Linked DNA regions of Oceanicoccus sp. KOV_DT_Chl. The protein of the gene in region 2 interacts with the protein of the main gene of each other region in a pairwise test. Links are inferred from orthologs where the notes say so. Each region holds a gene or a part of one and is shown on either strand. Other genes may lie near its edges.

Region 1 (5,076 bases), 1.4 Mb from region 2 along the record:
GCGTTGTTGTCGCAATTGGGTGATCGCGCTGATGCCCCCATTATTCAAACGATGATGTTGCGGTCGTTACGGCAAGCGGTTTATCAGCCGGAAAACCTCGGTCACTTCGGTTTGAATTATGACGCTTATGGGCATTTTACTTCGCCTATTCGCCGCTATCCCGATCTGTTAGTACATCGTGCTATTCGCCATGTGGTGCGCAGTAATATGGAGTCAGCGCAGGTGAAGCGGGTTGAAGGTGCCGGTGTGCTGGCTAAGAAAGATATTTATCCGTATGACTTAGCGGCGCTGTTAGTGTTGGGCGCGCAGTGTTCGATGTCTGAGCGCAGAGCTGATGATGCCACTCGTGAAGTCGTGGCTTGGCTTAAGTGTGAGTATTTGCAAGACCGTGTGGGTGAAACCTTTGAAGGCGTAGTCGCTGCGGTTACCGGTTTTGGTTTGTTCGTAGAATTAGTGGGGGTGCATGTCGAAGGATTGGTGCATGTCAGTTCGCTAGCCAGTGATTATTATCAATTTGATCAAGCCAAGCAGCGTTTGCTGGGTGAGCGCACCGGTACCAGTTTTCAGTTAGGGGATTCGGTCACGGTGCAGATTGTGCGCGTGAGTCTGGATGATAAGAAAATTGACCTGGAAATGGTGGAAGGCTCCAGTCGCGCCAAACGGCGAGCGGCTAAATCCAAAACTACTGTTGAGCGCCCGACGGGTAAGAAAAAATCAGTGGATAAAAAAAATGCCAGTGCCAATAAAAAGCGCGTGCAGAAATCGTCCAAGCCTGCTGGTGGTAAAGTAGCCGCGGCAAAAAAAGGTACTAAAGCAAAGCCGGCAACTAAATCAAAAGCGTCTAGCAAGTCAGCATCAAACGCAAAGCCTGCTGCTAATAGTGCGGCGGCGGGTAAAACTGTCCGAAAAAGAAAACGATAATTTTTTATTCTGAGAGTAGTGAGAACAAATAGTGAGTGAACAACATTGGGTGTTTGGCATCCATGCCGTTGAGGCCTTATTGCAGCGACAACCCAATCGCATCGAAGAATTGTGGTTGCAGCAGGGCCGTAACGACCAGCGCATGCAGGCAATACAGGATCACGCCGAGCAATTAGGTATTCGTTGCAAGACGGTTAACCGTGATGAGCTTGATAAGCAAGTTGAAGGCAATCATCAGGGGGTGTTGGCGCAAACCAAACCGGCCCAAACACTGCGTGAACGCGACTTAAAAGAATTGTTAGATGGGCTGGATCACCCGCCATTGTTATTGATTCTGGATGGCGTTACCGATCCGCATAATTTAGGTGCCTGTTTACGCACCGCTGATGCCGCAGGTGTGGATGCTGTTATCGCCCCCAAAGACAACTCCGCACCGCTCAATGCTACTGTTAGGAAGGTGGCTTGTGGTGCAGCTGAGGTGATGCCGTTTATTCAGGTGACCAACCTTGCCAGGACCATGAAGGATATTCAGGAGCGGGGTATCTGGATTAGTGGTACCGCTGGCGAGGCTGAGCAAAGTGTCTATGAGGCTAATTTAACTGGGCCGATAGCATTAGTGATGGGCGCTGAGGGCAAAGGTATGCGTCGATTAACCCGGGAAAATTGTGATTACTTGATTAAGCTGCCCATGGCAGGTTCAGTGAGTAGCCTGAATGTGTCGGTGGCTACAGGAATCTGTTTGTTTGAGGCGGTTAGGCAGCGCGGCTAATGGTTAATACTTTCTGGACATTTATTCTGTTGTGCCTATTGGCAAACAATCTCGGTGCCCAGACTTTTCATGTCGATGCTTCCAAAGAGGATCATCTTCCCCCTTATGGTTGGTATGATGCCATCAACGGCGGGGTTGGTGGTTATGCATCATTGGTAGTAGCAGCAATTGCTAAGGAGTTGGGTTTTCAGGTTGAGACGCAGTGGATTGATACGCCCTCAAGTCAGGCTCCAGGCGTGGCCTTACAGAAGGTGATGGCTGGCCAGTCAGATTATAGTTTTTTCCCGCCAGAGTATCTTCCTGATGCTCACGCTTTAATCGTTTCTGCTATCCCTGTATACCATGTTGAATCACGGATCTTTGTTGCCAGGGACAGTGCAATAAAATTCGAGCGGCGGCAGGAGCTAGTGGGTTTAAGGGGTGGCCATTTTGGTGAGCTAGGTGTGTCGGGTAACCCTGAGTTTGATCGCTATGCTGAAGAAAGTTTATCAATTGTCCATTATCCCAGTTATGCTGCTGTAGCTCGGGCCTTGGTTGATGGCGAGCTTGACTATGTGGTTGGTGTCAATAAGACCCTGCAGTTGGAGTTTCATTTATTAGGCAAGCGGGCTGAATTTACCCCCCGGGGCCCTGTCATTATGAAGGTGCCGGTTCATTGGATTATTTCGTCCAGGTCGCCGATGGCCAAGTATGCACAAGCAATGGAAAGTAAACTCAAGCAGTATCAAGAATCGGGCAAGTTGCGACTGATGATGGATAATGCAATGAAGCAGTATTTGCTCTACCGGCATGAGTTGGACAGTAGGGCTGAAGGTGAGTGATTGTTTATTGGTCAAATGGCTTGCTATCAATACTGAAATCCCCTAAAATCCGCGCCTCTTAAATCTCCGGCTGCCCGCTTTAAACGGCTATAGGCTACCGAAGACTCCTTGTCACACGGCAGCTTCACTATGAGTTGTGCGGTGGCTTAACCCGTAAGGAGATGCTATGCGTCATTACGAAATCGTTTTTATGGTCCACCCGGACCAATCTGAGCAGGTGCCCGGCATGGTCGAGCGCTACACCCAGGCTATTGAGAAGGACGGCGGTAAAATCCACCGTTTGGAAGACTGGGGCCGTCGTCACTTGGCTTACCCTATCAACAAAATTCATAAAGCCCACTACGTTTTGTTGAACGTTGAAGCTAATCAAGAAGCTATCGATGAATTGACTACTAACTTCCGTTTTAACGATGCCGTTATACGTAACCTGGTAGTGAAGATGGATGCTGCTGTTACTGCAGAGTCACCAATCATGAAAGCCGAAAAAGAGAGCCGCGAGCGTCGCGCTGCACGTCCTGAGCGCCGCGAAGAGTCTGCACCTGCTGCAGAATCTGCGGATAAAGAGTCCACTGCTGAAGTAGCTGATCAAGCTGCTAGCGAAGAATAATCGGTCTGATTAGGAGATATTCCCATGGCACGTTTTTTCCGTCGTCGTAAGTTCTGTCGTTTTACTGCAGAAGGTGTAGATCAGATTGATTATAAAGATCTGGAAACCTTGAAAGCCTATATCACTGAAACTGGCAAAATAGTACCTAGCCGTATTACCGGTACTAAGGCGAAGTATCAGCGTCAGCTTTCCAGCTGCATTAAGCGGGCTCGTTTTTTGGCTTTACTGCCATATACAGACCAGCATAAGTAAGGTTTGTTTATCGTCAACAAAGGCTTAGGTCGCGTTGTCGATGTACGGTTTGGGTAAGCATTCATGCGTGGTTTAGCTGAATATGTAATGAGAGGCCGCTCACAGGCGGTGATAGTCTCAGTTATCGCTACCGGAACTGTATTGTTTGCTTGGGTCGGAGCGGCAGTGTTGGCTTTAGTGACACTTCGCCAAGGGCCCAGCCAAAGCAGTCACGTACTGCTTTGGGCCATGTTGCCCGCCATAGTAATGGCAGCAATGGGTGATACTGGGCCAGTCACGACTCTATTGGGAGTCATGCTGGTATCGATGGTGTTGAGATCGACCACCTCCTGGTCATGGGCGTTAGTCGCCGCAGTGGCTTCAGGAGTTGTTACCGCAGTGGTATTGCTGACTTTTGGACGCGGTTATATCGATGAGATATTGCGTTTATTAGTGCAGGTGCTGGAGCAATTAGCCAGTCAGCCAAACGGTGATGCCAGCAAGCTGGCGGCGTTAACGCCAACAGCGTTACAGGTGGCAGGTCTATTGGGTTTGAGTAACGCGTTTACTGTGGTCATGTGTCTGATGTTGGCACGTTGGTGGCAAGCGCAGTTATACAACCCCGGTGGTTTCAGGCAAGAGTTCCATAGCCTGAGATTGGCGCCGCAGCTATCGATAGTGTTACTGGTGGCAGGTTTGGCCTTGTCATCACTGGGGCCGGATTATCGCCTGTGGGGAGCAATGGTGGCACTGCCATTTGTGTTCGCCGGTTTTGCTTTAGTACATGGTGTTGCTGCACAACGGCAAATGAATAGTAGTTGGCTGCTGTTTTTCTATATTAGCTGGCTGTTGTTTGACCCTCTTAAAGGGGTGCTAGTGGTGTTGGCGATAGTAGACAGTTGGATTGATATTCGCGGGCGTTTGGCAAGTAAGCAAAACCAAAAGCCTGATTGAGCAATTGATAAAGATTAGACGGTCGTTGAATAGATTTTGCGACTGGACATAATGAGGGTAAGTACAATGCAAGTTATTCTGTTAGAGAAGGTCGGCAAGCTTGGTGATCTGGGTGATAAAGTCACCGTTAAAGCAGGTTTTGGTCGTAACTATTTGATTCCTTATGGCAAGGCTGTACCAGCTACTGCCAGCAATGTGGCTGATTTTGAAAGCCGCCGTGCTGAGCTCCAGGCTGCCGCTGCTGAAAAGCGTGCTGCTGCTGAAGCGCGTGCTGCCCAGCTGGCTGAGTTGACCGTGACTATCGAAGCCAATGCTGGCGATGAAGGTAAGTTGTTCGGTTCTATTGGTACTCGCGATATTGCTGATGCCATCACTAAAGCCGGTGTAGAAGTTAGCAAGTCAGAAGTGCGTTTGCCAACGGGTGTTATTCGCGAAGTCGGTGAGTATGAGATTGACGTGCAGCTGCACTCATCAGTCACTCAGGCGATTAAGCTTAACATTATTCCTGAAGCCGAATAATTGATGGCTTTGAAAGAGTAGGCTAAACCCGCCAGGGCAGCCCGCTTATTTCAAAAAAGCACTCCGGTGGTTCGCTGTCCGGTGTGCTTTTTTTTTGCCGCGATTTTGTTGCGGCCTACATACTCGGGAGTCGTCTCCTGATAGCATAAGCCCAGCTTACACTTCGAATAATAGAAAGACTGCAGGTAACAAACCGACTGTGGATATGGAAAACGAACCGCCAACGAATCTTGATAATATCTTTGCCTTTAGCC
Region 2 (7,943 bases):
CATTGCCTTTACAGCACTGCGCGCTTTTTCTTGTAGCCCTTCTACCATGGTTTGAATTTCACCGGTAGAATCTTGAGTGCGGTGGGCCAGTGCGCGAACTTCATCTGCTACTACCGCAAAGCCGCGACCTTGCTCACCGGCTCGGGCGGCTTCGATGGCAGCGTTCAAGGCTAGCAAATTAGTTTGTTCGGCAATGCCGCCGATAACATCAAGTACTGAGCCAATTTGAGCGCTTTCTTCCTGAAGCCGGGCGATGTTGGCGCTCATGGTTTCTACATTACTCACTAGCTCTTTCATAGATGCTTGATTGGCATCTGAAGCGGCACAGCCTAGTTCAAGCGAGTCAATGACTTCGCCCACAGTGCTAGTAATTTGGTGTGTGTTGTCAGATAAGGTAGAGGAAGTAGCGGTAATTTGGCTAAGTGATTCAGCTACGGTTAGCACAGACTGATTGCTGCTTTCTAGCTGGGCTACAGATGATGACATGCGTTGTGCCTGGTTTTCTGCACCCTGTAACACTTGATCGGCATCGGTACGAATATTGGATAACACTTCACGTAGGTTACCAATGAAGTTGCTTAGGTTATTGGTGATTTGCGCTAATTCATCATTGGCTGTATCACGTAATGGGTTTGAAGGTGCTGTTTCTGTGCTGATAATCAGTGAGAGGTAGCGGCCTAGCGCTTCCAGTCTGTTGCTTGCCAGACTTTTTAAGCTTACAGCACTAACGATTACCATAAGGGCCAAACTGATGACCAAATTAATCAGGCCCTCGCTGCCGCTAATAAAGACGTTGGCTAATATAAGAAGGATGGCGGTAATGCCAATGGGTAACAGTGCGCGCCCGATCAGGCTGCTGCTTAATATGGACATGGTTATTGATACTCTGATTAGGTCTGGATGACTGTTAATTATAGGAGAAGTATTAACATATAGCGGTAAAATAACCAATAACTTAAGGCTTTTGCTGAGATTATTGGGGTGTCAGTAATATCTTCAAACTTGCAGCTAAAGTCGCTAATATAGGCATTGTTATACGCGATAACAATATAATACGTTAACCACTTCTAAATTCCGGCCACTGTGAACACTTCGTCAATGTTAGCTATTTTAAATCATATCGAGCGAGTGCTATGCAATAGTGCCCTAGCCTTGTTAGCGTTGGTGCTATTTGCCGATGTGTTACTCCGGACTTTATTTGGAAACGGCTTAAGCTGGGCGCATCAAGTGGCGGTATATGCCAATATCGTGGTTTCCTTGTTGGGATTAGGTTTAGCTTCTGCCAATGGTAGCCATTTGCGCCCGCGATTTGCCGACCATTGGCTACCACGGGCCTGGGAGCCGCAGATACAGCGCTTGGCTGCGTTGCTTAGTGCTATGTTGCTTGGGTTTTTTGCTTTTTTAGGTGTGCAGTTGGTGTTGGAGAGCTACGCGCTGGCTGAGAAGTCTAGTGTGTTGTTAATACCGGTATGGCCGGTGCAGTTGTTATTACCGCTGGCTTTTGTTTTGTCGAGCATCCGCTACTTGTTGTTTTCATTTTATCCCGCATTGCAGCCCGTAAATGAGTCGGTGGAGTAGTGGTGACGATTCTCGGCTTGATAGTGCTGGTGTTGTTGTTGCTATTGTTGCGACAGCCAGTGATGATAATTTTGATGGCAGTACTGGCCTACTGTTATTACTTCTTTAGTGATAGTGAATTACGTTTTATTCTGCTGGATGCGTGGGGGGCATTAAACAAAGAAGTATTGCTCTCTATTCCACTGTATATCTTGGCCGGTAATTTAATGAGTGCCGGTTCTATGGCCAGCCGTATCACCGATGTGTTGCGAGAAGTGACCATTATAATACCAGGTGGCCTAGCGCTATCGGCAGTGCTGGCTTGCGCAATTTTTGCTGCTATGTCCGGGTCCTCCACGGTGACATTGTTAGCAGTCGGTAGCGTCCTGTATCCGGCTTTAATTGAGGCGGGTTATCCCAAGCGTTTGTCCATAGGCGTACTTTGTGCCGCTGGCACGCTGGGTATTATTATTCCGCCTAGTATCCCGCTTATTTTATATGGTGTGATGACCAAGGCTTCAATTGTTGATTTATTTCTCGCGGGCTTCGGGCCGGCACTACTACTAACGTTCATTATTTCAGCTTATGTTTTATTTAAATGCCGACATATGCCAACGGGGCGTTACTCAGTCGCGTTGTGGCATAGTTTAAAACGTAGCATATTGGCGTTGTTGGCGCCTGCTTTAGTATTGGGTGGCATATACAGTGGTTTTTTTACTGCTACTGAGGCGGCGGTAGTAGCCGTTTTTTATACATTGTTTATACAATTATTTGTTTATAAAGAAATGCAAATAAACGATGTATTAAAAATTACGGAAAAGACCTGCACGTTAATTGGCGGTTTATTTCCAGTGTTGATGCTAGCCGTTTGTCTGAATATGTTTCTTACCTACCAGCAGCTTCCCGACCAGTTAGTGGCCACAATGCTGCAATATATTGATAGTAAGTTAAGTTTTTTACTGGCTAGTAATATCCTGCTGTTATTAACTGGCAGTATTATTGATATTGGTTCGGCTATTTTGATTTTAGCGCCATTACTAAAGCCTGTTGCCAATAGCCTGGGGATAGATACCATTCACTTTGGTATTATGATGATTGTGAATTTGGAAATCGGGTATTTAACGCCGCCTATGGGTCTGAATTTAATTATTGCCATGGGCGCTTTTAGGGAAAGTTTCTGGGAGATATGCAAGGCGGCGGTGCCTTTTATGGGCTTGATGTTAATTGGCTTAATAATAGTTGCGGCTGTACCCGAGATTAGTTTGTTTTTACTTTAAGTGTCACCCGTTCTGGTGCTGAAATTTACAGGGAGAGTGAAATGCCGTTTATTGATTGTGTCGATGAAATAACAATCGAAGCGCCAGCCTCAATGGTATACCAGGTAGTGGCTAACTATCCGCAATGGAAAAAGTGGATACCTGTTTACCAGTGTTCTCTTATTAATCAAGATAGCGTGGTTGTGGGGGCGCAGCTGCGTCATCAGTATGGTTATAAACCAATAATTCTCAGTGATTTTGTTCGGCAAATTGATGCCATGATTCCCGGTGAAAGCATTGAGGAGTCTTATATTGAGGGCGATCTTATTGGTAAAGGCATTTGGCGCTTTCTAGAAAAAAATAATAAAACCACTGTATCTTTTCATTGTGCGGTGCAATCCAATAAAGTCTTTTCTCATTTGTCTTTTTTGTTGATGGGGAAAATGGCGCATCGAAATGTCTATAAGCCGCTACTGAAAAAATTAAAAGAGCATTGTGAGTCACTAGTGGCGATCGAGTGAAGCAGAAAAAGTGATTAGTTTAATCGGGATAAGGCCCAGTTAATGTGCTCCGCGACCATAGTAGACGCCTGTTTTTTTTTGGCTTCAAGTGCAGCAATGACGGCAGGATTTTTAGGCCCATTACCCAGCGCAACAGCAATATTGCGCTGCCAGCAGTCATAACCAATGCGCCGAATGGCTGAGCCCTCGGTACGTTGTAAAAATTCTTGCTCATCCCAGTTAAATAAATCCAGTAATTGTGCTGACTGTAAATCGTTGCGCGGTTGGAAGTCGTCTTCTTGCGAGGGTTTAGAAAATTTATTCCAGGGGCATACTAGCTGACAGTCATCGCAACCGTAAATGCGATTGCCCATTAACGGGCGCAATTCTTCTGGAATGCTGTCTTTTAGTTCAATGGTTAGATAAGAAATACAACGGCGCGCATCCACTTGGTTGGGGCCGACGATGGCGCCAGTGGGGCAGTCATCAATACAGGCGGTGCAGCTACCGCAGTGCATGGTTTGTTGTGCTGGGTCCGCAGGTAGTGGCAAGTCGGTATAAATCTCGCCAAGGAAAAACCAGGAACCTGCCTGTGAGTTGATTAGCATAGTGTTTTTGCCAATCCAGCCGAGACCGGCGTTTTCTGCCAGTGCCCTTTCCAGTACAGGTGCGCTATCGACAAATGCGCGGTGGTTGTGTTGACCGGCAACAGCGGAAATTTTTTCGGCTAATTTAGCCAGGCGTTTACGCATTAATTTATGATAATCCCGACCGAGGGCATAGCGTGAGACATAGGCTTGGCTGGGGTTGTTGAGCACCTCAGTCATGTCGTCAGTATCGGGCAAGTAGTCCATGCGGGCACTGATCACGCGGATAGTGCCAGGTAATAACTGCTCTGGATTGGAGCGCTTGTCACCGTGGCTCTCCATATAGTGCATGTCGCCATGGAAGTTTTTTTCCAGCCAGTGCTGTAAGTGCGCTCTGTGTTCGCCTAAATCAATGTCGCTGATGCCGATTTGCTGAAAACCCAACTCAGCGCCCCAGTGGCGAATATCCTCGACCAGGCGGTATAAGTCGATGGTATGGACATCAGGCTTATTGTCGGTGTTAGATGTGGGATTATTGACCATGGCGGCTATTGGGTTTCGTAGTAATGCGATGCATCATTTATAATGAAAACTATTCTGACAGATTGCGACATTAAAGTAATGAACAGTCATCAACCCTTACCGACAAACTTATACCGCGCGGCGGCCGTTCGTGAACTGGATCGGCTGGCCATTGAGCAGGGGGGGATTGCTGGTTTTACGCTGATGCGCCGGGCTGGCAAGGCCGCTTTTAATGTATTGCAGGAAGCCTGGCCTGAGTTGGAGCGCATCACAGTGTTTTGCGGCACCGGTAATAATGGCGGGGATGGCTATGTGATGGCATCACTGGCGCGCCAGCAGGGTATTGCAGTGCAAGTGGTGCAGTGCGGCGACGCTGAAAAAATTCAGGGTGATGCGTTGCAAGCACGTAAATTGGCGCTGCAGGATGGTGTTGAGGTTATTGCCTTTTCTGAGTCTGTCATCATTCAGCAAGGCGTCATTGTTGATGCTTTGCTGGGAACCGGCTTAAGCGGTGAGCTACGGGCCGACGCGCTGACAGCAATTGCGGCGATGAATGCTAGCGACTGCCCTGTACTGGCCGTGGATATCCCTTCGGGGTTGTGCAGTGACACCGGCCGGGTGATGTCTTCAGCAGGTAATAATAGTGCAGTCTATGCGGAGCATACGACTAGTTTTATTGGCTTTAAGCAAGGCCTGTTGACGGGGCCGCACCGGCGTACACAGGCACTGTCCATTTTTTTGATTTGCGGGTTCCCGCAATGATTTTTGGTCAGGTGGCTGCTAGTAGTGAACGATTGGATTTAGCCGCATTAATGAAGCACCTTCCCGCTCGGGCAACAACAGCCCATAAAGGACATGGTGGGCATGTCATGATTACCGGCGGCGATGCAGGTATGGCCGGCGCGGCGGTAATGGCGTCGCAAGCGGCCTGCCGAGTCGGCGCCGGACTTATTTCCTGTGCGACACGTCCCGAACATATCCCTGCATTGATCAGCCGCTGCCCTGAAGTGATGGCTCATGGTGTTATTTCCGGGCAGGAGCTGGCAGAGCTATTGCCCAGAGCTAATGCTGTGGTGGTTGGGCCAGGCTTGGGTCAGGCGGCGTGGGGTGAACAATTATTTCAGCAAGTGTGCCAGTTGGATGTGCCTTTGGTAGTGGATGCTGATGCGCTTAATATGTTGGCTGCAAGAACTTTTATAAAGGAATGTACCCGCGACAAGTGGATATTAACGCCGCATCCCGGTGAGGCGGCCAGATTGTTGAATTGTTCGGTCGCCGAAATCCAGCAAGACCGTTTTGCAGCCGTTATTGAATTACAACGTCGTTATGGCGGGGCAGTCATTTTAAAAGGCGCGGGTACTTTAGTGGCTGATAGTGAGCACCAATTGCCAGCACTTTGTGCTTATGGCAACCCGGGCATGGCCAGCGGCGGCATGGGCGATGTGCTTAGTGGCGTGCTGGGTGCTTTATTGGCACAAGGCTTGTCGGTTGCCGATGCAGCCAGACTAGGTGTGTGCTTGCATGGTGCGGCGGCAGATTTGGCTGCTTTAGATGGTCAGCGTGGGATGCTGGCGACAGATTTGCTGCCTCATTTACGTCATTTGGTGAATGAATAACTGGATGACCTATTTTATATGAATACCCTGCAAGCAAACGCGTTCGAATTCTCTATTCAATTATTGGGCGAAGCTGCCATGGTCGCGTTTGGTGCTGAGCTGGGCCGCGCCTGTCTCCAGCGGCAAGTAGTCATTTTTCTGGATGGCGACTTGGGTATGGGTAAAACCACCTTGAGTCGGGGCGTATTACAGGCTTTTGGTCATCAAGGGGCGGTAAAAAGCCCGACCTATACGCTGGTCGAACCTTATGAGTTTAATGATGCTAGTGTCTACCATTTCGATTTATACCGTCTGGGAGATCCAGAAGAATTGGAATATATGGGGATACGCGACTATTTTGAGTCTAAAAATAGCCTATGCTTAGTAGAGTGGGCGGAAAAAGGGGCGATGTTTTTGCCCATGGCGGATTTAGTGGTTAGGATACAGGCCATCAGTGACGGGCGGGATTTAGTTATTGTTAGCCAGACAAAAACCGGAGCGGCGATATTGAAGTTGCTGGCCACTAGCCATAATAATTAACGGTTGATCGAAGTGGTTGTTGTTACGGCGGCATCGATTGGCAATAAAGTTGACCAGAACGAGAATTAATAAAGAGTGATGCGGTTAAATCAATCTTTCGAACAGCTGCTTTGGTGTGTAAACATCAAGGTCTTTCGCCCCTTGAAAAAGGCTTATCTTCCGGTATTCCTGCTGCTGCCAATGTATTGGACTGTGTTTGCACAAGCGGCGACAGTGGACGATGTACGGGTCTGGCGGGCACCGGATCACACCCGGGTGGTCTTGGAATTATCTGCACCCACTTCCCATAAAGTCATTACGCTGGCAGCACCGAATCGTATTGTGGTGGATATTGATAATGCCACTCTTAAAGCCAAGTTGACGCAGTTGGATTTGCAAGGCAGTCCTATCTCAAGGGTGCGCTCAGGTATTAAAGATAAGTCGGATCTGCGTTTGGTTCTGGATGTGAATAGTGACGTTAAGCCGCGCAGCTTTTTACTAAAGGCCAATCAGGAATTTAAGGATCGATTGGTAGTTGACTTGTACGACAAAAACACCAGCCAGCCGGTAGTAAAGCATGTCGATGATCAAAGTTTACGGGATATTATTATTGCTATCGATGCCGGGCATGGCGGCGAAGATCCCGGTGCCAGTGGTGCTAATAAATTGCGTGAAAAGCACGTGGTGCTTGAAATAGCCAAAGAACTTAATTATCTATTGGGTAAAGAAAAGGGTTATAAGCCAGTACTGGTTCGTACTGGTGATTATTATGTTGGCCTCCAGCAGCGTCGCAATATTGCCCGTAAATCGCAGGCTGATTTGATGGTTTCAATTCATGCCGATGCGTTTAGTGATCACCGCGCTTATGGCTCCTCTGTTTATGCTTTGTCTCGCAGGGGTGCCTCTAGCGCCATGGCGCAAGTGTTAGCCAATGATGCGAATAACTCGGATTTGGTTGGGGGGGTTAGCCTCAGCGATAAAGATGATGTGTTGGCCGGTGTACTGGCCGATTTATCGATGTCGGCCAGTTTGGATGTGAGTACTCAGGTGGGTTTCCAGGTTGTGGGACAAATGGGTAAGATTTCTCGCTTGCATAGTAAAAAAGTGGAGCTGGCTAATTTCTCGGTATTACGCTCCCCGGATGTGCCGTCAATTTTAGTTGAGACCGGTTTTATCTCTAATCCTAATGAAGCTAAAAAACTCAGTACGAAAACCTATCAGCGGCAAATGGCCAGAGCCATTTTTAATGGTATTACCAGTCATTTTTCCACCAGCCCTCCGCATGATACTTACTTGGCCAGTAAAAAGCGTGACAGTAATTTGCATGTTGAATATGTGATTAGCCGAGGTGATACTCTGTCGGGAATTGCACTGCGCTATCAAGTCAGTGTGTCGTCTATCCGTGAA

What was found. Proteins that work in one complex are often made in the same cells at the same time.
Region 1: the proteins of tsaE (region 2) and rlmB interact in binary tests that used the Escherichia coli proteins (3 or more experiments, as listed by UniProt). The link is inferred for Oceanicoccus sp. KOV_DT_Chl from one-to-one orthologs.

What each region holds. Positions count from the first base shown.
Region 1 is NZ_FQLF01000002.1:913,295-918,370, reverse strand. Bases 1-2,821 are described here. They hold rlmB (23S rRNA (guanosine(2251)-2'-O)-methyltransferase RlmB), read left to right. Parts: upstream 1-952; coding sequence 953-1,690; downstream 1,691-2,821. Other genes in these bases: rpsF (30S ribosomal protein S6), read left to right, coding at 2,678-2,821; UNITIG_RS07925 (ABC transporter substrate-binding protein), read left to right, coding at 1,690-2,511; rnr (ribonuclease R), read left to right, coding at 1-921. Outside these bases: more of rpsF, read left to right, coding at 2,822-3,118; rpsR (30S ribosomal protein S18), read left to right, coding at 3,143-3,370; UNITIG_RS07910 (hypothetical protein), read left to right, coding at 3,434-4,303; rplI (50S ribosomal protein L9), read left to right, coding at 4,370-4,822; dnaB (replicative DNA helicase), read left to right, coding at 5,028-5,076. UniProt on the Escherichia coli protein: Specifically methylates the ribose of guanosine 2251 in 23S rRNA.
Region 2 is NZ_FQLF01000002.1:2,354,574-2,362,516, forward strand. What follows is about bases 5,110-7,806. They hold tsaE (tRNA (adenosine(37)-N6)-threonylcarbamoyltransferase complex ATPase subunit type 1 TsaE), read left to right. Parts: upstream 5,110-6,056; coding sequence 6,057-6,557; downstream 6,558-7,806. Other genes in these bases: UNITIG_RS25645 (NAD(P)H-hydrate epimerase), read left to right, coding at 5,110-5,184; UNITIG_RS25650 (NAD(P)H-hydrate dehydratase), read left to right, coding at 5,181-6,038; UNITIG_RS14955 (N-acetylmuramoyl-L-alanine amidase), read left to right, coding at 6,699-7,806. Outside these bases: UNITIG_RS14920 (methyl-accepting chemotaxis protein), read right to left, coding at 1-873; UNITIG_RS14925 (TRAP transporter small permease), read left to right, coding at 1,099-1,578; UNITIG_RS14930 (TRAP transporter large permease), read left to right, coding at 1,581-2,834; UNITIG_RS14935 (SRPBCC family protein), read left to right, coding at 2,876-3,334; tRNA epoxyqueuosine(34) reductase QueG, read right to left, coding at 3,349-4,443; more of UNITIG_RS25645, read left to right, coding at 4,486-5,109; more of UNITIG_RS14955, read left to right, coding at 7,807-7,943. UniProt on the Escherichia coli protein: Required for the formation of a threonylcarbamoyl group on adenosine at position 37 (t(6)A37) in tRNAs that read codons beginning with adenine.